One region of the Devosia sp. Z11_6 genome, then DNA from elsewhere that is predicted to be linked to it. Evidence: predicted binding sites of a transcription regulator. Region 1 holds the regulator's gene; each other region holds the start of a gene.
What was found. The regulator LexA, encoded in region 1, represses DNA repair genes until DNA is damaged. The targets are predictions, from matches to a motif close to TGTTCNNNNTGTGTTCNG.
Positions count from the first base shown of each region.

Region 2: the regulator LexA is predicted to act here: its motif matches at 3,913-3,930, upstream of parE (DNA topoisomerase IV subunit B).
Region 3: the regulator LexA is predicted to act here: its motif matches at 2,155-2,172, upstream of AC3YMN_RS17050 (LexA family protein).

Region 1 covers NZ_JBYUNQ010000003.1:124,217-131,764, reverse strand. The annotation lists gene AC3YMN_RS09995 (NUDIX hydrolase) at 605-913, opposite strand; gene lexA (transcriptional repressor LexA) at 1,012-1,725, opposite strand; gene AC3YMN_RS09985 (molybdopterin molybdotransferase MoeA) at 1,834-3,036, opposite strand; gene moaC (cyclic pyranopterin monophosphate synthase MoaC) at 3,033-3,515, opposite strand; gene trpC (indole-3-glycerol phosphate synthase TrpC) at 3,512-4,327, opposite strand; gene trpD (anthranilate phosphoribosyltransferase) at 4,324-5,346, opposite strand; gene AC3YMN_RS09965 (anthranilate synthase component II) at 5,343-5,939, opposite strand; gene trpE (anthranilate synthase component I) at 6,050-7,548, opposite strand, start outside.
Region 2 covers NZ_JBYUNQ010000003.1:248,522-256,069, reverse strand. The annotation lists gene AC3YMN_RS10575 (DEAD/DEAH box helicase) at 1-1,432, opposite strand, end outside; gene parE (DNA topoisomerase IV subunit B) at 1,786-3,807, opposite strand; gene AC3YMN_RS10565 (hypothetical protein) at 4,078-4,398, shown strand; gene AC3YMN_RS10560 (PilZ domain-containing protein) at 4,865-5,521, shown strand; gene glnA (type I glutamate--ammonia ligase) at 5,585-6,994, opposite strand; gene AC3YMN_RS10550 (P-II family nitrogen regulator) at 7,046-7,384, opposite strand.
Region 3 covers NZ_JBYUNQ010000007.1:71,124-78,671, forward strand. The annotation lists gene AC3YMN_RS17045 (hypothetical protein) at 1-1,967, opposite strand, end outside; gene AC3YMN_RS17050 (LexA family protein) at 2,256-2,663, shown strand; gene AC3YMN_RS17055 (Y-family DNA polymerase) at 2,660-3,934, shown strand; gene AC3YMN_RS17060 (thermonuclease family protein) at 3,941-4,405, opposite strand; gene AC3YMN_RS17065 (SOS response-associated peptidase) at 4,456-5,148, opposite strand; gene ligD (DNA ligase D) at 5,521-7,455, shown strand.

The DNA.
Region 1 (7,548 bases):
CGAGGCCTCCGGTTGGGAGCGGCGTTGGCGAGGCATTGCCTCAAAAAACGTTGCGCAAAACGGAAGCTCCGCCTCGCCAACAGCGACTGGGTGCCGATGCCCGCTCCCTCCTGCGGCGCATGCCAGATTCCGCGGATGTTGAACTAAACCCTGGCGGGCACCGCTGCCTGCGCCACATCAGGGTTCCGATGGCCAGTGCAGCTGCCATCGCGATTCTTCACCCAAGACCACCGGACGATAGAGGTCCACGGCTCTTGCGGACACCGGCCGGATCGCGGCGACCCACGATCCTCCAGCCTCCACGCACCAACCACTCGTCATGATCTCGCTTGGGTGCGCGGATGAGGAGACTATGCGGGCGATCGGCGGGGGCGGGGATAAGTTATTGTCGGGGGGCATGGGGCTTGAGCGGATTGCACGCTGGAGGTGGCCAGCCGGGTCTAACGTCACTCGCGGAGGAGGGGACTGAACCCCCACCCCGGCCCTCCCCTCAAGGGGGAGGGTGAAGGAGGGGGCACAAAGGCGCTGGTCTGGTGCGGCTCATGAGGACTATTGGGCGTCAACGAGCTCCGTTGAAGACGCTTGTTCCTGGCCAACTCAGGGCTCAGGCGTGGCGACCTATATGGGCGAGGGCGCGCTGAAACATGGGGTGCCATTCGGGTCCGGGTTGGCGCTCGAGTGGCCACCAGAAGAACTCGAACCAATGACCAACATCATCTTGCGTAAAGTAACACCAGTGTTCGGGGACGGGAGCGGCGGCACTCACCACAACGAAGTGCCAAAGCTGTTGCTCTGCAATGGAATTGCTGGATGGCAGCGTGCGCAAAGCCTCTGCCTGGAGGCCTGACTCCTCTGCGAGTTCGCGCAGAGCACCGACTTCCATCGGCTCGGAGCCTTCCCGCGTTCCTTTCACCAGCTGCAAGCCAGCCAAAGGATGCCTGAACGCCAAGCACTGGCGTTCTTGCGCCACCACCCGCAGCAGAACGGGACAGAGTTTTTCGACCCTCGGGGTCAATATTTACGCAGCAGGCCCACGAGGCGGCCCTGAACCTTGACGCGGTCGGGCGGGAAGATGCGGGTTTCGTAGGCGGGATTGGCCGCTTCAAGCGCGATGGTGTTGCCCTTGCGGCGCAGCCGCTTGAGGGTGGCTTCCTCGTCATCCACCAGCGCAACGATGATCTCGCCGGTCCCGGCAACATCCTGGCGACGAATCAGCACAGTGTCGCCATCGAAAATGCCCGCATCGATCATCGAATCGCCGCGCACTTCCAGAGCATAGTGCTCGCCCGGGCCAAGCATCTCGGGCGGCACCGAGATCGTGTGGGAGTGGCTCTGGATGGCCTCGATGGGGGTACCGGCGGCGATCCGGCCCATGACCGGGACCGCGACGGGGCGCACATAATCATCGCTCCAGCCCGAGCGTGGCGGCGGAGCGGCAACACGGCCCAGATTGCCTTCGATGACGCTGGGCTCGAAGCGGGCCTTGCGGCCGCCGAGCGCGGGGTTCATCGAATCGGGGAGTTTGAGCACTTCCAGTGCCCGCGCGCGATTGGGCAGGCGGCGGATGAAGCCGCGCTCCTCAAGCGCCGTGATCAGGCGGTGAATGCCCGACTTGGAGGCCAGATCCAACGCGTCCTTCATCTCGTCAAACGAAGGGGGAATGCCGCTTTCCTTCATCCGCTCATGGATGAACATCAGCAGTTCATGTTGCTTGCGCGTCAGCATCGGAGCCCTTCAATCGCAGAATCGGAACAAAGACTGAACGAGCATAGGTGTTCCAGTTATGTTCTGCAATAACGCTCAAGGGCGCAGGAGAAAATTCTTTGGCTCTGCTTAGAACCCGTCCAGCGGAATGGCCGCAGCTAGGGTGCCGGCGGGTTGTCCGGGATCGTACTCCGGCTGCACCAGCAGCATATCGGCACGGGCCAGCGAGGAGGTATGACCGCTATCGGTTTCGCTGATCGGGAGCAAGCCCGCACCTTGGCTTGAATGCACCATTTGGGCACGCATGAAGTGGCGCCGGGCGGTATTGGGCGGCGTGGGCGCAAGAAGCGGCAGGTGCCAGCGGGCGGGTTCGGCGACGCCGAGCCAGCGGCGGAGCGCCGGCTTGATGAAGACGGCGGCGGTCACCATGGCCGAAACCGGATTGCCAGGCAGGCCAAACACCAGGGTTTTGGCCATTGTGCCGAACATAAGCGGCTTGCCCGGGCGCATATTGATGCGCCAGAAATCGAGCTGGACGCCGAGACTCAGCAGGATTTCCTGCACGATGTCATGGTCGCCAACACTGGCGCCGCCCGTGGTGATGACGAAATCGGGCGCTTCGGCAAAGATGGCGGCGAGGCGCTCGGCAAGCGCCGCGCGGTTGTCGGGAGCGATGCCGTAGTCGCGGATCTCGGCGGCGTAAGGCGCAAGCAGCGGCCGCAAACCAAAGCTGTTGGAGGCGACGATCTGGCCCGGTCCGAGCGTGGCGCCGGGCAGCACCAGTTCGTCCCCGGTGGCAAGGAGCGCTATGCGCGGCTGCACGGCGACGGGCAGCGTCGCGCAATTAGCGGCGGCCGCGACGGCCAGTTGCATGGGAGTGAGGCGAGAGCCTCTCGGAATCAGCTCTTGGCCTTGGCGGAAATCGTCGCCAAGCGGGCGAATGCTACGCCCGATGGGAGGCTGGGCGGCAAAGCTGACGCGGTCGCCGGTGCGGGTCGCTTCCTCCTGCATGATCACGGCATCCGCGCGGGGGGGCACGGGCGCCCCGGTAAAAATGCGCACGCAGGTGCCCGGGGCGACTTCCGCGCCAAAACCGGCGCCGGCTTGGGCGGTACCCACGACCGCAAGGCTCGCGCCCGGCACGATATCGGCGGCGCGCACGGCATAGCCGTCCATAGCGCTGGCAGGGAAGGGCGGCTGGTCATGACGGGCAAGCAGGGGCTCGGTCAACACCCGGCCGGCGGCAGCTTCCAGCGGCACCGACTCGGTGCGGGCGGGCGGCACGCGGGCGAAAATGGCCGTGAGGGCGTCTTCAACCGGGAGCAGGCTCATGGCGCCCGCTGAAAATCGCCGGACTTGCCGCCCGATTTCTCGAGCAGGCAGATCGCGGAGATAACCATCTCGCGGTCAATGCCCTTGGCCATGTCATAAAGCGTGAGCGCGGCGGTGGAGGCCGCCACGAGGGCTTCCATTTCCACCCCGGTCTGGCCGGTGGTTTCGGCAGTCGCAAGAATGGTGATGGCGCCGGGCTCGCGCGCCTCCATCTCGACGCTGACCTTGGTGAGCGGGATGGGGTGGCAAAGAGGGATGAGCTCGGCGGTCTTTTTGGCTGCCATGATGCCCGCGACGCGCGCGACGGCCAGGGCGTCGCCCTTCTTGAGGGCGCCACCCATGATGGCGGCAATGGTTTCGGGCCGACCGCTGATCACCGCCTGGGCGAGGGCGCGGCGGCGGGTGACTGCCTTGTCGCCGATATCAACGATATGGGCTTCCCCGCGCTCGTTGAGATGGGTCAGCTGCGGCTCGCTCATGGATGGGCGGCCTGGAGAGTACCCTGCAGGAGGGCGCGGGTGGCGGCGACCACATCGGCCTGGCGCATCAGCGATTCGCCGACAAGGAAGGTGCCGATGCCGGCGGTGCGGTCGAGATGCTGCAGGTGTTCGTGGCCGTTGATGCCGCTTTCGCTGACCAGCACCTTGCCCGCGGGCACGCCGCCAGCAAGGTTGACCGAGGTATCGAGTCGGGTCTCGAACGTGCGCAGATTGCGGTTGTTGATGCCGATGAACTCGGCGTCGAGCGCCAGCGCCCGGTCGAGCTCGAGCTGGTCGTGCACTTCCACCAGCGCATCCATGCCCCACTCGCGGGCGCTATCGAGCAGATAGCGGGCCACATCGTCGCCAACAGCGGCAAGGATGATGAGGATGCAGTCGGCCCCCCAAGCGCGCGCTTCGGCGACCTGGTAGGTTTCGAAGAGGAAATCCTTGCGCAGGACCGGCAAGGCGGTGGCGTCGCGCGCCTCCCGCAAAAACGCCGGCGAGCCCTGGAACGAGGGCTGATCGGTGAGGACCGACAGGCACGTCGCGCCGGCCTCTTCATAGGCGCGCGCGATCTCTGCCGGGTTGAAATCGGGCCTGATCAGGCCCTTGGAGGGGCTGGCTTTCTTGACCTCGGCGATCAAGGCGTATTCGCCGCGGGCGCGCTTGGCCTTGATGGCGGTGAGAAAGCCGCGTGGTGGGGGCTGGTCATGGGCGGCGGCAACCACTTCGTCCCAAGGGCGCAGGGCCTTGGCCGCGGCGATTTCCTCGCGCTTATAGGCTTCGATCTGCTTGAGAATATCGCTCATGGGGGTGTTCCATTGGAGATGGCGACGAGGCGCTCGAGGGTTTCCCGGGCCTTGCCGCTGTCGATCATTTCGGCGGCCATGGCGGCGCCGCTGCGCAGATCGCTCACCACATCGGCCACGATCAGCGAGGCCGCGGCGTTGAGGAGAACGATGTCGCGATAAGCGCCGGGCGCGCCGTCAAAGAGCGCGTGGATGGCGAGGGCATTATATTCGGGTTCGCCGCCCAGGAGGTCATTGGGATCATGGCGCGACAGGCCCGCATCTTCGGGGGTGACTTCGAAGCTGTGAAGGTTGCCGTCAGCGATCTCGGCCACATAGGAGGGGCCAGTGACCGTAAGCTCGTCCAGCCCATCGCGACCATGCACCACCCAAGCCTTGATCGCCCGGTTGGCGAGAAGCGCGGCGGCGACCGGCTCCACCCATTCCGGGGAATAAACGCCGAGCATATAGCGCCGTACGCCAGCTGGGTTGGACTGCGGTCCGAGCAGGTTGAACATGGTGCGCACGCCCATTTCGGCGCGCGAGGGGCCGACATGGCGCATGGCCGGATGATGGGACGGCGCGAACATGAAGCCGATCCCGGCCTCGTTGATGCAGCGCGAGATTTCGGCAGGGGTGAGGTCGAGCTTGACGCCGAGGGCTTCAAGGGCTTGGGAGGAGCCCGATTTGGACGACAAGGCGCGGTTGCCGTGCTTGGCGACGGGAACGCCGGCGGCGGCAACAACGATGGCGCTGGCTGTCGAAATGTTGAGCGTGCCAACACCATCACCGCCGGTGCCGACAATGTCGATGGCGTGTTCGGGGGCGTCGACCGTCACCATCTGCTCGCGCAGGATCGACACGGCGGCGGCGATCTCACCTACCGACTCGCCCTTGAGGCGCATGCCCATGAGGAAAGCGCCAAGTTGCGAGGGCGTGGCTTCACCGGCCATGATGGTGCGCATCACCGAGCGCATTTCCTCGCCAGTGAGATTGCGGCGGTCAGCAATCTTGGCCAGCGCCTGCTTGATGTCCATCAGGCGGTCTTTCCGTTGAAGTCGCGAGCGAGGTTGAGGAAGTTCTGCAACAGCGCGTGCCCGTTCTCGGAGGCGATGCTTTCCGGGTGAAACTGCACGCCATGTACCGGCAGGCTTTCGTGCTGCATGCCCATGATCAGGCCATCATCGGTGGTGGCGGTGACCTTGAGGGTAGCGGGCAGGGTGGTCGGTTCAACCACAAGCGAGTGGTAGCGCGTGGCTTCAAAGCGTGAGTTGAGACCGCGGAACAGGCCTTCGCCCGTGTGGTTGATGGCGCTGGTCTTGCCATGCACCAGTTCGGGCGCACGCACGACGTCGCCGCCCATGGCCTGCCCGATGGCCTGATGACCAAGGCATACGCCCAGAATGGGGATCTGCGCCTTGAAGCGGTCGATCACCGCCAGGCACACGCCGGCTTCGTTGGGGGTGCAGGGCCCGGGAGACAGGACGATAGCCTGGGGGGCCATGGTTTCGATCTCGTCGGGGGTGATCTTGTCGTTGCGCACCACGGTGAGTTCGGCGCCAAGTTCGCCCAGATAGTGGACGAGGTTGTAGGTGAAGCTGTCGTAGTTATCGATAACGAGCGTGCGGGTCATGGGTCTGCTCCAGCGCAGCTATAGGGAATGAGGGTTCAGAGATCAGAACCAGCCCCGCCATCGATAATTGTTCGACCTCATCGTGAGGTCCACGCTGGTCTTGCTGCCGCTCATTGCCCGATCCTCGCCTCGCCGGCATAGCGTAGCGCTTCCTCGGCAGCGCTGAAAAGGGCGCGCGCCTTGTTTTCGCATTCCATCTGCTCGAGCGCGGGCTGGCTATCGGCCACAATGCCGGCGCCGGACTGCACATAAAGCTTGCCGTCCTTGTGCACGGCGGTGCGCAAGACAATGCAGGTGTCCATGGTGCCATCGGCTCCGAAATAGCCGACGCAGCCGCCATAGATGCCGCGGCGCGACTTTTCGAGCTCGTCGATGATCTCCATGGCGCGCACCTTTGGGGCACCTGAGACCGTCCCGGCCGGAAAGCCGGCGGCGAGCGCATCGACAAAGTCGTATTGCGGATCGAGCACGCCAACCACGTTGGAGACGATGTGCATGACGTGGCTGTAGTATTCGAGGAAGAACTTGTCGGTGACCCGCACGGTCCCGGTCTTGGCGACGCGCCCGACATCGTTGCGCCCGAGGTCGAGCAGCATCAGATGCTCGGAGCGCTCCTTGGGGTCGGCCAGTAGTTCGGCCGCCAGTTCCTGGTCGCGGGTCGGCGTCGAGCCGCGCTTGCGGGTGCCAGCGATGGGCCGGATGGTGACCTCGCCTTCGCGGACGCGCACCAGGATCTCGGGGCTGGAGCCCGCCACGGCAAAATCCCCGAAATCGAGGAAATACATATAGGGGCTGGGATTGGTGCGGCGCAGCGCCCGATACAAGGCGGTCGGCGGCAGGGTGAACTCGGCCTCGAAACGCTGGCTGAGCACGACCTGGAAGATATCGCCGGCGGCGATGTAGTCCTGCGCCCGGGCGACCATGGCGAAATACTCGTCGCGCGTGGTGTTGCTCTGGACGGCAATATGCTGCAGGTCGGGTACGGCCGGCGTCGTTGGCAGCGCCCGCCCGAGGCGGGCGATAGCGTCATCGATCCGAGCCGTCGCGGCTTCATGCGCCTGGCGGGCGGTCACCCCCTGGCGGACGTAAACGGGCGCGGTGAGATAGAGCTCGTCCTTGACCGTATCGAACACCGCCAGCAGCGAGGGCCGCATCAGCATGGCTTCGGGCAGTTGCAGATCGTCCGGGTTGCTGTCGGGCAGCACTTCCATATAGCGGACCATCTCATAGCCCAGAAAGCCATAGATGCCGGCCGACTGGGGCGGCAGGCCTTCGGGTACCGAGATCTGGGAGTCGGCCACGAGGTGCCGCAGGGCGTCGAGCGGCTGGTCGGGCAGGGGCTCGAAGGCGGTGGCGTCAAGCTGGGCCTGTCGGTTGATCGAGGCGGTGCCTTGTTCAACCTTGAGGATCACATCTGGCAGCAGGCCGATGATGGAGTACCGGCCGCGGGTCGAACCATCCTGCACCGATTCCAGCAGGAACGTGTTGCGGCGATCCTGAGCCAGCTTGAGATAGGTGCCGATCGGCGTTTCGAGATCGGCCACGATGCGGCGCCAGACGATCTGGGACTCACCCCCATCATAGCGATCTGCAAACTGCTGGGTGAAGT
Region 2 (7,548 bases), 120 kb from region 1:
CCGGCGCAGGCCGACGCGCGCTGGGGCGCTGCCTGGACTCGCGTTCACCTTGTGTCTCCGCTTTTTCGCGACGGCGTGGCCGACGACCACGCCCCTCGTTCGGCTCCGTGGCGGGCTGTTCCGCTTCAGCAGGACTAGCCGTTGCGGGTGCGTCAGCCGGCTGCGCGCCCGTCTCTTCAGGTGCCGCCGCTTCCGCCTCGGACCTTGCGGGCCGGCGGCCACCGCGGCGCGTGCGTTGCGGACGGGTACGGGTGGTCCCCTCCGTCTGCTCTTCGGAAGCCTCAGGCTCGGCGGCCCCGTTCTCGGGCACATCTAGCCATTCAATCGGCTTCTGGATCAGCTTCAGAATGGCATCTAGATGCTTGCTGTCTGCCGGGGTGACGAAGGTATAAGCCACGCCTGAACGGCCCGCGCGACCTGTGCGACCGATGCGGTGGACATAATCCTCGGCATGCACGGGAACGTCGAAGTTGAACACGTGACTGACAGCGGGAATGTCGAGGCCGCGGGCCGCAACGTCGCTGGCCACCAGGAGCGTCAAGCGATTATTCTTGAAAGCGTCCAAGGTTTCGGTGCGGCTCTTTTGGTCCATGTCACCATGCAGCGCGCCAACGCTGAAGCCGTGTCGCTCCAGAGAGCGGGCGAGGGTCGCGACATCCCGCTTGCGGTTGCAAAAAATAATCGCGTTGGTGAGGTTTTCGCCCTCGGAAATGCGAGCACGCAGCGAAGCGCGCTTTTCTTCGGGTTTGGAGGACACCTTCACGAGCTTCTGGTCGATCGTGTCGGCCGTTGAACTCTGGCGCGAAACCTGAACGTGTACCGGGTCCTTGAGGAACTTCTTGGTCAGTCGCTCGATCTCTTTGGACATTGTCGCCGAGAACAGCATGGTTTGCCGCCGCGGCGGCAGGCGCGAACAGATCTTTTCGATATCGTCGATGAAGCCCATGTCAAGCATGCGGTCCGCCTCGTCAATTACGAGGATCTCGACACCCGTCAGGAGAATGCGGCCACGATCGATTTGATCAAGCAGGCGCCCGGGAGTGGCAATCAGAACGTCCACACCCCGGTCGAGTTTTTTGTTTTGATCCTCGAAGGACACGCCGCCAATGATCAGCGCCATCGTGATGCGATGGTTCTTGCCGTACTTCTCGAAGTTTTCAGCGACCTGAGCCGCCAATTCTCGCGTAGGCTCAAGGATCAGCGTGCGCGGCATGCGGGCACGGGCGCGGCCGTTTTCCAGCAGCGTCAACATGGGGAGCACAAAGGATGCCGTCTTGCCGGTACCTGTCTGGGCGATGCCGATCAGGTCCTTCTTTTCCAGCAAATGCGGGATCGCCTGGGCCTGAATTTCGGTCGGCTTGGTATAACCTGCGGCAGTCACCGCGTCGGTGACCTTGGTTGACAGGCCAAGCCCGGAAAAATCGTCGCTCAAATTCGGTCGTTCCACTCAAAAGTTTGCCCGCTGCCAAATCCGTTCGAACTGCTCGAAACGGTGCATCGGGAATGGTGTCGCACCGGTTCCCAGAACCGGAACAGTTGCGTCACTTGCGGACCAAAAGGGCTAAGCTCGAACGCGTCCGCGTACACACATCAGGCCAATCGGGCGGGAGTGCAGGAACTGCAAAGCGACGGAATGGCCCTGAAACAATTTCAGCCACGCCAGCGATGGGCCCCGGGGGACCGCGATAAATGCCGGCAAGCCGGAAAATGCTCCAGCGGGCCGGACCATAGCGCAAAGCCCTTTCAAGTCAACGGCTTTGCGGTCGATAAGCTTAACTGGGTGCTTTACACGTCCAGGTCGGTGACGAATGCCGCATTTTCTTGGATGAAGTCGAACCTTGCCTCGGGTCGATTGCCCATCAACCTGTCGACGCTGGACTTCGTTGCATCTTGCGTGTCGATCACCTTGACCTGCAGCAATGTGCGCGACTTGGGCGACATGGTTGTTTCGCGAAGATGCGCAAATGGCATTTCACCCAGGCCCTTGAAGCGGGTGACGTCAACCTTGCCTTTGCCCGTGAACTCGGTGGCCATGAGCTCGTTCTTGTGCGCGTCGTCGCGAGCATAAAGCGTCTTGGCGCCTTGGCTAATGCGATAAAGCGGGGGCAAGGCGAGGAACAGGTGTCCGCCTTCGATCAGTTTAGGCATCTCTTGGAAGAAGAACGTCATCAACAGCGAAGCAATATGCGCGCCGTCGACATCGGCGTCAGTCATCAGGATGATCTTGTCGTAGCGCAGATCATCATCGCGATAGCGATCACGGGTGCCGCAGCCAAGCGCTTGGATGATGTCCTGGATGATCTGGCTAGCCGCTAGCTTGTCGCGGCTGGCACCGGCCACATTGAGGATCTTGCCGCGAAGGGGCAGCACGGCCTGGCTTTGCCGGTTGCGCGCCTGCTTCGCACTGCCTCCTGCGCTATCGCCCTCAACGATAAAGAGTTCAGCCCCTTGAGCGGCGGTTTGCGTGCAGTCGGCGAGTTTACCGGGCAGGCGCAACTTGCGCGTTGCACTGGCGCGGTCGATCTCTTTTTCCTTGCGCCGACGCATGCGCTCTTCGGCGCGTTCAACCGCCCAGTCCAGCAGCTTGCCAGCTTGGTTGGGGGAAGCGGCCAGCCAATGGTCAAAAGCATCGCGAATGGCGGTGTCCACGATCCGGGTTGCTTCACCCGAGGCGAGCTTGTCCTTGGTTTGGCCGACAAATTCGGGCTCCCTGACAAACACTGAGAGCATGGCGTTGCAATGCGCAAACAGATCCTCGGCCGTTACGTTGGCGGCCGCCTTGTTCTTGGTCAGTTCGGCATAGTTCTTGAGACCGCGCAGCAGGGCGGTCCGCAAGCCGGTTTCGTGCGTGCCACCATCGGGGGTGGGCACGGTGTTGCAGTAGGAAGCAACCCCGCCATCTCCAAGGGTCCAGGCGATGGCCCACTCAGTTGCGCCATGTGTGCCGGGCTTGCCGTGGCTTCCCGAGAATATATCATCGACGATCCGGGTTTGTCCGGCAATCCGGTCGGCCATGAAGTCGCGCAACCCACCGGGATAGTGGAAGACCGCACGGGCTGGCGCGTCGTCGCTCGCCAATTCCTCGTCGCAACTCCAGCGTAGTTCCACCCCTCCAAAGAGATAAGCCTTGGCGCGAGTCATCTTGAACAGGCGTGCGGCCGAGAAGCGGGCGCCGTCGCCAAAGATCTGCGGATCGGGATGGAAGCGCGTGGTGGTGCCGCGTCGGTTATTTATCCGGCCCAGATGCTGGATCTCGCCAACCGGCTTGCCGCGCGAGAATTGCAGGCGGTGCAGCTGCTGCTCGCGGGCGACTTCCACCACCATGTCGTCCGAGAGGGCGTTGACCACGGAAACGCCGACGCCGTGCAGGCCGCCAGAGGTTTCGTAAGCCTTGGAATCGAACTTGCCGCCGGCATGCAGGACGGTGTGGACGATTTCGAGCGTGGAGCGATTGGGGAACTTCGGGTGGGTTTCGACCGGGATGCCGCGGCCGTTGTCGGAGACCGTGATATAACCGTCGGCGCCCAGATGGACCTCGATGCGGCTGGCGTGGCCGGCGATTGCCTCGTCCATGGAGTTGTCGATCACCTCGGCAAATAAGTGGTGCAGGGCGTTGATGTCGGTGCCACCGATATACATGCCTGGACGGCGCCGAACCGGCTCCAGTCCTTCTAGAACCTCAATATCTGCGGCGGAATACTCGTGCTGGGCGGGAGCTTGGCGCGCAGCTGGCCGGCTACGCTCAACAGGCGCGGGTGCACTTGCTAACTCAGCTGCAGCTGCAAAAAGGTCTTCGACTTCCGACATGTTCCCCGTCTGCCGAATCGGCGTGTTCACTGTTGGTACCATATTGCGGTTACGCAAGCGCGCCCGCCCCATTCATGTAAGGCGCTTTCCCCAGATGAACAGTACATGAACGAAATCTGAACGGCTCGCGCAAGCCGCCGCTTGCCGCAGGCGAGCTTAACCACAGATCCCTCAATGATCGGTGAGCGAACACCCGGCAACTGCCCATTGGCGGTTGACGTTGGTGAAACATATTGACCTGCAAGCTGCGACAGGACCGAAGGTAAAGCCATGAACAAAGCGCTGCCAACTCTGATGGCACTGGTCTTGACGCTTGGTGTGGTCGTGGCCCCGCTGCCGGCACAGGCGCAGTTCGGGATCTTTTTCGGTGACGAGGAGCGCGATTTTCTTCTTGGCCCGATGCTGTGCCTTGATGAGCGCCAGGTTCGCCAGTCGGTCGAGGCGCAGGGCTATAGCGATGTGTTCCTCAACGTACCCTATGACGAGCATATCCAAGTGCGGGCGACCCGCGACGGGTGGGTTTATCTGCTCGACTACAACTACTGCACTGCCGAGATCGAATCGGTCGAGCGGCTGCGCCCCGCGCAATAGCGGGCGGGAGTTGTCCCAGTATCGGGCGACGCATTTACCAAGCCTTTGCTTCTTGGCAGCACTTTTTTAAAGGCGCGCTGCTAGAACAAGGGTCATACGGTTTTGTGTTTGGAGTTGCCGTATGCGAGCTCAAAGGGATTGTCGTACTGCGTATCAAGCGGTCCCGATAAGCTCGGTTGCTATCGACGTTTGGCCTTATGCCGGATCAGGTATTGCGTACCGGCTGGTCAATCTGTCTGCCCCCCGTTGGGGTGTCCTGGCGTTAGTTTCAGCGCTGTTCTATCTGGTCTAGTGTGCAGCAATCCCGCCTTGCGGGATCCCTTGCCCCGCCTTTCAGCTTTATTCTTGGGCGGGCATTAACCCGCGCTGAAGCCTGCCCCAGACTTGCGGGGAACGGGTGCCGGCCGGTGCGACTTGAACTCTGCGCAGTTAACACAAGTAATGACGCTGCGCGGAGGATTTCACCGTGCTGCCGAATCTGGACAAGCTTGTGCCACAGCTCAAGTCCGTGTTCGACCGTCAGGAACTCCGCCTGACCGCGAACCTGCCGGGCCGCTACGCCATAACCGAAAAACGCAGCAGGATCATCGAGCGCTTGCCGGTTTTCGCGTGCCGGCTCTGCTCGATCTCGCCCAACGACGCGGTCATCAAAGCGCCGGTATTGGGCTTTGAGGGCGAGCGCGTTTCGGTCTACTTCAATGCATTCGGCATTCTGCCTGCCCAAGTCTGCAGGGGGCTGCCGGATGGCTTTGAAATGGCGTTCGAGCTTGGTCAGGCCGAGCGGGAGAACCTTGCAGCCAAGATAGTCTGGCACAAGCGCCTGAGCGAAGGCGGATTGACCGAAGCTCGTGAATTTCCGCGCGTCGTTCCGGAAAACGCGGCCAGCATGGTGACGCTGCCCAGCGGAGAGCAGGAGCACTGCGTGGTGGCCGATATTTCCCGCTCGGGTGCTGCCGTGCTGACCGCGTGCCGGCCCGGTATCGGCACACCTGTCGCCCTGGGCCGCATGATCGGCCGCGTCGTGCGCCACACGGCTGAGGGCTTTGCCCTGCAGTTTCTCCAGATCCAGGATGCAAATCGGCTGGAAGAGATGTTGCTGCCGCCCAAGGCGAGCAAACGCTAGGGCAGGGGCTCTCCCGATAGGAGAAAGGGGCCTCGCGGCCCCTTCCCAGTTTTGGTGTTCGGCTTAGGCCGAGTAGTACATCTCGTACTCGACGGGATGCGGGGTCTGCTCGAATTTGATCACTTCGGTCATCTTGAGCTCGATATAGCTGTCGATCTGATCGTTGTCGAAGACGCCGCCAGCCAGCAGGAACTCGCGATCCTTGTTGAGGCTGTCGAGGGCTTCGCGCAGCGAGCCGCAAACATGCGGGATCTGCATCAGCTCCTGGCGGGGCAGCTCGTACAGGTCCTTGTCCATCGGATCGCCGGGATGGATCTTGTTCTTGATGCCGTCGAGGCCAGCCATCAGCATGGCCGAGAAGGCCAGGTATGGGTTCGCCAGCGGATCGGGGAAGCGGATCTCGATGCGCTTGGACTTCGGCGACTGACCGAAGGGGATACGGCAAGAGGCCGAACGGTTACGGGCCGAGTAGGCCAGCAGAACCGGAGCTTCAAAACCGGGCACCAGGCGCTTGTAGCTGTTGGTGGTGGGGTTGGTGAAGGCGTTGATGGCCTTGGCGTGCTTGATGATGCCGCCGATGTAGTACAGGGCTTCCATCGAGAGGCCGGCATACTGGTCACCAGCAAACAGCGGCTTGCCGTCGCGCCAGATCGACTGGTGGCAGTGCATGCCCGAGCCGTTGTCGCCAAAGATTGGCTTGGGCATGAAGGTCACGGTCTTGCCATAAGCGTTGGCAACCTGGTGGATGACATACTTGTAGATCTGTACGTCGTCCGCAGCCTTGATCATCGGGGCAAACTTGATCCCGAGTTCGTGCTGAGCCGAGGCCACTTCGTGGTGGTGCTTTTCAACCACAACGCCCATGTCGGCCATTGCAGCGAGCATTTCGCTGCGGATGTCCTGCGCGCTGTCGAGCGGCGGCACGGGGAAGTAGCCCTTCTTGAGGCCGATATGGTGGCCATTGTTGCCGCCTTCATAGGCGGTGTCGTTGTTGGACGGTAGCTCGGGATGATCGACCTCGAAGCCAACCTTGAAGGGGGTATTGGAATACTTCACATCGTCGAACATGAAGAATTCGGGCTCGGCGCCGAACATGACGCTGTCGCCAATACCGGACGCCTTAAGATAGGCCTCGGCCTTCTTGGCGGTGGTGCGGGGATCGCGGGTATAGGGCTGGTAGGTCAGGGGATCGAGAATGTCGCAGTTGATGGCGAGGGTCGATGCACCAAAGAACGGGTCCATATAGGCCGAGTTCGGATCGGGCATCAGCACCATGTCGCTCTCGTTGATGGCCTTCCAGCCACCGATCGAGGAGCCGTCGAACATGGTGCCTTCTTCGAAGATGTCCTCATCGACGACGCTCACGTCCATGGTGACGTGCTGCAGCTTGCCGCGCGGGTCGGTAAAGCGCAGGTCGACATACTTGATGTTCTCGTCCTTGATGCGCTTGAGGATATCGCTTGCGGTAGTCATTAAGTCTTCCCCTGTTTGGATCGGATGTTGGTTGATGGTCTCGCGCGCTGCTTAAAGCGCGTCGTCGCCAAATTCGCCGGTGCGGATGCGGATGGCCTGCTCAATGGAATAGACAAAGATCTTGCCATCGCCGATGCGCCCGGTTTGTGCTGCATTGCGGATCGCTTCGATTGCCTTCTCGGCCAGCTCGTCGGGGCACACGACCTCGACTTTGACCTTGGGCAGAAAGTCCACCACATATTCGGCGCCGCGATAGAGTTCGGTGTGACCCTTCTGGCGCCCAAAGCCTTTGGCTTCGGTCACCGTGATGCCTTGCAGGCCGACTTCCTGCAGGGCCTCTTTGACCTCGTCCAGCTTGAACGGCTTTACGATGGCCTCGATCTTTTTCACGTGTGCCTCCACTTGCTACGATAGGCTGGTACCGCCTCACAGTATGCATGACCCGTGCCAACCCAAAGGGAAAGCCCAAAACGTAAGCTTTTGCCGTCCTTTGCGGCGAAACCTATGGGGAAAGCGGACGCGCAGGGTCGGAGAATGAGCAGTTTTGGTGCTCC
Region 3 (7,548 bases), on a different contig from region 1:
GCGCTGGTCCGCTTCACCGACTTCACGAAAAAGGTGCCCGGGTCGGCGGCATCGCCGATCAGGCGGGCCCTATGCCGGTCGAGATAAGCATCGATCATGTCGTAGAGCCCGGCCAGGTCTGGCAGCACCAACCGGAACGGCTTCGAGCCGAAGAAAGACGAAGTCGAGTTCTTGAAGGCGACGGCAGGGATGAGGACTTCCCAGCCCTGTTCGCGATCGCTCCATCGCAGTTCGCCTCGCTTTCTGTCCTCGAGATGCCGCTCCGATGTCGGCATCCGGCCTCGCGGGCATACCAGGAGCTCGCGCAAGTTCCGCTGCCGTAGCCCGAGGTGCATGCCCAAGCGAAGAAGCAGGAACGATCTGACGGACCCGGCGGCCGCGCGCGGATAACGGCGCTCATCTGGCATCAGGCGCACGATCTCCTCGGTGATTTTGCGGTATTCACCCACCGGGCTGTCGGACTCGAGCACCGGCAGTATCGGCTCGAACGGATCGCGGTGGATGCGGGCGACGCGCTGGATTTCCTTGATCCGGTGCCGGGCATGCTTATGGAAGCTCTCGCAGGCCGCGTCCCAGTCTTGCCGCGCAACCGCGATGTCATGGTCGGATATCAGGCCCCGGATCGGTTTCAGGCGATCGGCCAGCGACGGCGTCTGCCGTATCCAGCCCGTGTCGGCCCGGGTCATGCCCAGGACGACGCTGAGCATGTCGACTTCCCATTTCGTGTAGAACCCGCGCCGGCGCTCCCGCCATTGGAGGTACCAGTCCCACACAGCGGGAAACACCAGCATCGCGAAACACAGGCTATCGAGCGGCACGCCACAGCCCTTGACCGTGCTCCGGGGATCCGACGCCAATGAGCCGAACATCAGGCTGAGGTGCTCGACCTTCTGCGATGCGGTCTCCTCGTTCCAGACGCCGTTGCGCTGGAAACCGAAAGCGGTCAGCGTCGCGGTCTTGAAGCGGAGGAGCTCGTTCATTTCCCGGTCCAGGGCGGCTGGCGCATCGACCACCGCGGACTCCAGTTCAGCATCCAGGTCGTAGAGGTCGATATCCGGATTGTCATTGGCGGTCACCGGCTTGCGCTTGCGTCCCAGGAAAGCGGTGAAGCGTACGGCATACTTCTGCTTCATGGCCTCGGCCTGGTAGCGACGGTAGTCCGTCGACCCGGTAATAATGACGCGGCGCACCCAGGCCAGGATCTCGTCCTGCTCGACTTTCGTCCGGCCGAGGAAGTCGTCGGGCAGGTGCCAGGCCAAGCGCCGACGCTCATGGGCAGAGATACCCTCGAGGCCATGGCCATATGTCGCCCGCCCGCGGTTCGGCATCTTGGACTTGAAGTAGCCCTCGGGCAGGCGATATCGACGCTCGACCTTTGCCAGGACTGCCAGGCTTTGCACCGTGCGCGGCACCAGCTGGCCGGTACACCACTTCATCAGGGTACGCTGGTTGTTGGCATTGCCGTTGCTGTCCAGTGCAAGGAAAAGGTGCTGGACCGTGTCGCCGTGGCGACGCATGTGCAGGTTCAAGGCTTCGGACAGGGTCTCTGGTTCCTTCCATTCGGTCCAGAGCGGTTCGGGGAATTCAACGATGACCTTAGGCTTTGGGCCTCGCTTTCGTGGCGCCGGCCGATCCTCGTCGACCGCTGCCCGCCGGCCCGATCGTTTCTTCGGTGCTTCTGCGGTGAGGATATCCCCGGATGGCGTCCGAAGAGATGGCGCCACGTCCTGCATAGCGACGGCACGCGATACGGCATCGAAGACCGGTTGGAGCTGATGACGGGCGGCCTGCAGCCTTTCTCTCTCGACGCCGGCGGCGATGGCAACTTGTGACCAGTCGATCCATCGCCCTCGGTACGGCGGGAAGGCGTGTAGCCCGAGGAGATCGGTAAGGTACCTGCACACCGCAGAGCGCTCGTTTTCCGCTAGGAGTTTCCCCAGGCGAAGCCGGCAGAAATCGGAGATCATTCGCGGGGTCAGGGCGGCTTTAGGCATCGGCGTATTGCGTCCAGAGTTTCGGGCGCGCACGCAAATGACCGAGTCGATTTAACGAGAAGCTAACGGGCTAAGGTCGTCCCCAGCCGTGTTTTGCCACCCGCCTTATCGGCTTGTGTCCGGAGATAAAGTTTACCGGATCGCAAAAATCATCCGCTTCCGTTCTTGTTTCGTTCGTGCGCAGAGTGTCGCGAACCAATCATGGATTCGAAAATGCGGATTAGCCAAGTCGAGATGTCGAAGGGAGGAATGCCCGTCCCGTTGTCGTCTCTCGTTTCCATAAACCTGCCAATGGTAGGCCAGTCCGTGCATGCCGGCTTCCCGTCTCCGGCCGACGACTTCATCGAGGCGATGATCGACCTCAACCAGGTGCTGGTGCAGAACCCCACTGCGACCTTCCTATGGCGCGTCGTCGGCGACTGCATGATCGACGTGAAGATCTTCCCCGGGGACGTGGTCATCGTTGACCGCTCAGTTTCACCCAAGCACCGGTCGATCGTGCTGGCCATCATAGACGGTGAGCCGACCCTAAAGCGGCTGAACCGGCGCGGCGGCGTCATAGTGCTGCATAACGAGAACGCGAAGCTGCCGACCTTTACCGTTGCCGAAGGCACCGAGGTGTCCGTCTGGGGCGTCGTCACCGCCACTATCCGCGATCTCAAGAAATGACGGCCGGCCTGGCGCTGATCGACGGCAACTCGTTCTATTGCAGCTGCGAGCGCGTCTTCGATGCCAAGCTCGAGCGCCGGCCCGTGATCGTGCTCTCAAACAATGACGGCTGCGCGGTGGCACGCACGACCGAGGCCAAGGCGCTGGGCATCAAGATGGGGCAGCCCATGTTCCAGATCCGGGATCTGTGCCGCGACAATAAAGTCGCCGTCTTCAGCTCGAACTATGCCCTGTACGGCGACATGAGCCGGCGCATGAATGCAATCTACAACACGTTTTCCCCGGACGTGGAGATCTACTCGATCGACGAAAGCTTTATCGACGTCAGCCGGTTGCCGGTGAAGGACAGGACAGCATGGGCGTCGGACCTGCGATCGACGACACGGCAATGGACGGGAATACCCACCTGTGTCGGCATCGGGCCGACGAAGACCTTGGCGAAGCTGGCCAACAAGGCGGCGAAGAAGCTGGCATCCGGCGTGTTGGATCTTAGCGATTCCCGCGAGCAGACTAGGGTCATGGCCGACTTCCCGATCGGGGACGTTTGGGGCATCGGGCGTGCCAGCCAGGCGAAGCTGCTGGGCTTAGGCATCCAGTTCGCCGGCCAGGTGCGGGACATGGACCCGAAGCTGGCGCGGCAGCTAATGACCGTCGTCGGCGAAAAGATCGTCCACGAGCTGAACGGCATCCCCTGCATCGCGCTGGAGACCGTAGCGCCGCAGCGGAAGGGGTGCGCGGTCACCCGATCGTTCGGCGAGCGCGTGACCTTGAAGGTCCAGATGGAACAGGCGGTCGCCGGCTATGCCACCCGCCTGGGCGAGAAGCTGCGGCGCCACGGCCTGGCCACCGACCACGTCACCGTCTTCATGCACACGTCGCGGTTCAACGACGACGAGCCGCAGCGAAGCGTCTCCATGACGGTCGATATTCCCGAGGCGACGAACGACAGCCTGACCCTGATCAAGGCAGCGCGGCGGGCGGTGGATGCCCTGTGGCGATCGGGCTACCGATACAGCAAGGCGGGGATCATCACCCAGGACCTGGTGCCACCCCCGATCCCGCAGCGTGCGCTGTTCGATAACCTCGACCATGAACGGGCGGCGAAGGTCATGGCGGCCATGGACGAGGCAAACCGGCGCTGGGGTCGGGCAACGGTTGTACCTGCAGCCACGCTGGGTAGCCCCGTCAAGCAGCAGACGTTCTCGACGAAGTTCGAAATGCGGTCGCCGCGGTTCACCACGCGATGGAACGAGCTACCCGAATGCAGGTAACCATGACTAGCACCAGAACTCGTCGCCGTTCGGCCAGCGCCGGGCGAGTCCTTCCTCGATAAGGATATCGCCTACGTCGCGACCGCCGATCCGGACAGTTGCCAGCGTACGCTCGCCCGTGTTGTCCAAGCCAAAGGTCTGCACGTCGATCGGGTGAGAATTCAGCAGGTCGAGCAGCCGCGCGCTGGACCGTTTAGCCAATGCGACTTCGGCCTGACCACCGCACATGCCGGTGTAGGGTTCTGGCGTGTCATATGATTGCAGCCTGAGGTTCATGCCATCCAGCCAGATCGTGTCTCCATCGACGACGCAGGTGTGACGGTTCGACCCGCACATGGAAAAGCTTACTCGCCGCCCGTCGCCGCTGGCCGTGGCACTGCCAGTTCCGGCGGGCATCAGCTGATCGACTGCCACCCAGCCAAGGACGCATACGGCGACTAGAGCTGCGACGGCGAGAAGCGGTGTGAGCACGTCGCGTGGCCTTGCTGGCGGACGGCGACTCTTATCGAACCTGACCACGTTCATAGCGCGTTCAGCAACGGCTTTTTGGTATCCGTCCCCTCATACCGGCTGTTATTGACCTCTCGGCCGACCCGGAAGAACTCCAGCTGACTGTCAAGGTGGTTGTCGAGCAGGATCGCCTTGGCATCGTCGCCTTGTGCCTCCCCAGACAGCCAGGCATCGTAGGCGCTTTCCTCGAGGAGGACCGGCATGCGGCCGTGGATCTGGGCAATGTGCTCGACCGCCGGCGCCGTGATGATGGTGCAGCTGGTCACGCCCAGGTTGTCGTTATGCGCCCAGATGCCAGCGAAGCTGAAGCCTCGGTGCTCCGGCAGGTGCAGCAGCCATGGATCCTTCTTGCCGTCCACGGGACTGGTCGTCCACTCGAAGTAGGCATCAGCCGGAATCAGGCAGCGGCGGGTCTTGAAAGCGTCCCGGAAGGCCGGCGAGCTGTCGACGGTCTCGATCCTGGCGTTGAACATGGCAGCCTTGGGCAGCTCTTTTGCCCAGAACGGCACCAGCCACCATCGGCCGGTCAGCAGCTCACGGACGCCGGCCTTGTTAGTGGCGACGAAATCCACGTCCTGGGTCGGGGCGATGTTGAACTTCGGCTGCATGTTCGACGGCGGCCCCATGGGGAACAGCTCGTCGCTCAGGCTATAGAGCGCGTGCAGCTCGGCCCAGGTGAACTCGTTCGTAAAGCGTCCGCACATGCATTTACTCCCGGCTGGCAGCGACACGGTACCGCCACCCGATAAGGCCGGCAACCGCCGTTTCGGCGAGAACTGATCACCACAGCCTTCCTTGGCGCGTGGGTCTGAGCTGGCCAATCTTTTTTGCGAATCCAGCGATTTTTTCGGCTAATCCGCCGATCCAGCCCTGCGCCCGACACTAAATACCAGTGAAAGGAGGGCGACATGGAGATCGTGATAATTATCAAAGTCATAGCTTACGTTCTGCTCATCATCACCCTGTTCATGTGATGAGATTTTCGGGGTCGGTCATTATGGATCGACCTCGAAATCGATCCGTTCGGAACAAATTTGCGCTCGTCGAATTGAGTCGCCGATGTACCCGAGTGAGCCATGGAGGCCGTAGAGGCCCCAGCCCGCAAAAAGCGGCAATCCCGCAGGGACTCAGAATCTACCCGTAGCTACCCCCTCCCGAACTTCCGTCCGTTCCAGCTCTGCACGCTGGCCACCACCATCCCGACCGGCAGCAACTGGCTGTTCGAGATGAAGTTCGACGGCTACCGGACGCAGATCGCTATCTCCGGCTCCGAAGTCAGGGTCTACACCCGCAACGGGCATGACTGGACCGAGCAGTTCAAGGTCATCCTGCCATCACTGAAGGCGCTAACGACAGGCTCCGTCCTCCTCGACGGCGAGATCGTTGCGGTGGACGAGGCGGGGCGCACGAACTTCTCCATGCTCAAGACCGGTATCTCCGCCGGCATCCCGCTCAAGTTTTATGCTTTCGACATCTTCGAGGAGGACGGCAAGGACCTGACCGGCCTGCAGCTGGTCGAACGCAAGGCCATCCTCGAGGCGCTAATCGGCGAGCGCGATCCAGGCGACAGCCTGCAATACAGCCACCATGTGGTCGACAACGGTAAGCAGGTGTTCGCAGCCATGGCTGCAGGCGGGCACGAAGGCATGATCGCCAAAAAGGCCGACGCCCGCTACGTCGGCGATCGCACCACCGGCTGGCTCAAGATCAAGTGCACGAAGCGGCAGGAGTTCGTCATCGGTGGCTGGCGCCCGAGCGATAGCGGCAAGGGCATGGCCAGCCTTATCCTGGGCACCTACGAAAAGGGCGAGTTCATTTACCGCGGCCGGGTCGGAACCGGGTTCAGCGATGCCATGCGCGATAAAATACTTGCGCAGCTCGAGAAGCGGCGCCTCGACAAGCCGGCGTTCGCCACGGTGCCGAGGGACATTGCCCGAAAGGCGCAGTGGGTGCGACCCGAGCTGGTTGCCGAAGTTGCGTACGCCGAGATCACCCCCGATGGGTCGGTCCGGCATGCCTCCTTCCAGGGAATGCGCGCGGACAAGAAGGCTTTTCAGGTGGTGCTGGAAACGGCGATCGAGGACGATGCAGGCGAGGGCCTGGACCCCGAGATGGGCAAGGAGATTGCCGGAGCCGTGGGGGTGAAGCTGTCGAACCCCGATAAGATAATGTACCCGGGGACCGCTATCACCAAGGCGCGCCTGGTGGCGTATTACGCCGCCGTCGCCGACAAGATGCTGCCGCATCTAAAGGACCGGCCGCTGTCTCTAGTTCGCGATACCGACAACGACCTGGCAAAGACGTTCTTCCAGAAGCACCAGCTCCCCGGCATGCCGAAGACTCTGAAGGCAGGCGAGCTGACAAAAATGAAGGGCACCGAGAGCCGCATCCTCTGGATCGAAGACCTGTCGGGCCTAATTGGTGGCGTCCAGATGAACACGCTCGAATTCCACCTGTGGGGATCGGATCGCCATAATCCCGACCTTCCCGAGCGCATGGTGTTCGACATCGACCCCGACGAGGGCCTCGACTTCGGTCACGTCAAGCGGGCCGCCACCGACATTCGGGACATCCTCGGTGCCATCGGGCTGCAGTCATGGCCGCTGGTATCCGGCGGCAAAGGAGTGCACGTCGTGGTGCCGCTGGTGCCTGAGGCAAACTGGGACGAGGTGAAATCGTTCTGCCAGAACTTCGCGGAACTCCTGGCCAAGACGGAGCCGCAGCGGTTCGTTGCCAACATGAGCAAGGCCAAACGCAAGGGGCGCATGTTCCTAGATTACCTGCGGAACGGCCAAGGCAGCACTGCCGTCTGCCCGTGGTCGACCCGCGCCCGGGCCGGCGGCACCGTTGCCGTGCCAGTGACATGGGACGAGCTGGACGGTCTCGACAAGGCAAACGGTTTTGACATCTTTGCAGCCGCGGAGCGAGCACAGGGGCCGGACGCCTGGGATGGGTACTTCGAGGTCGATCAGGTTCTGACGCAAAGTATCCAGGATGTCGTGAAGCGATAGCTACCGTTGCCCGGTCACCGGCTGCGACCATCAACTGACGTGACGGCAACGGATCTTAAACGGCAATCATCCACAATACCGTACCGGTACGGT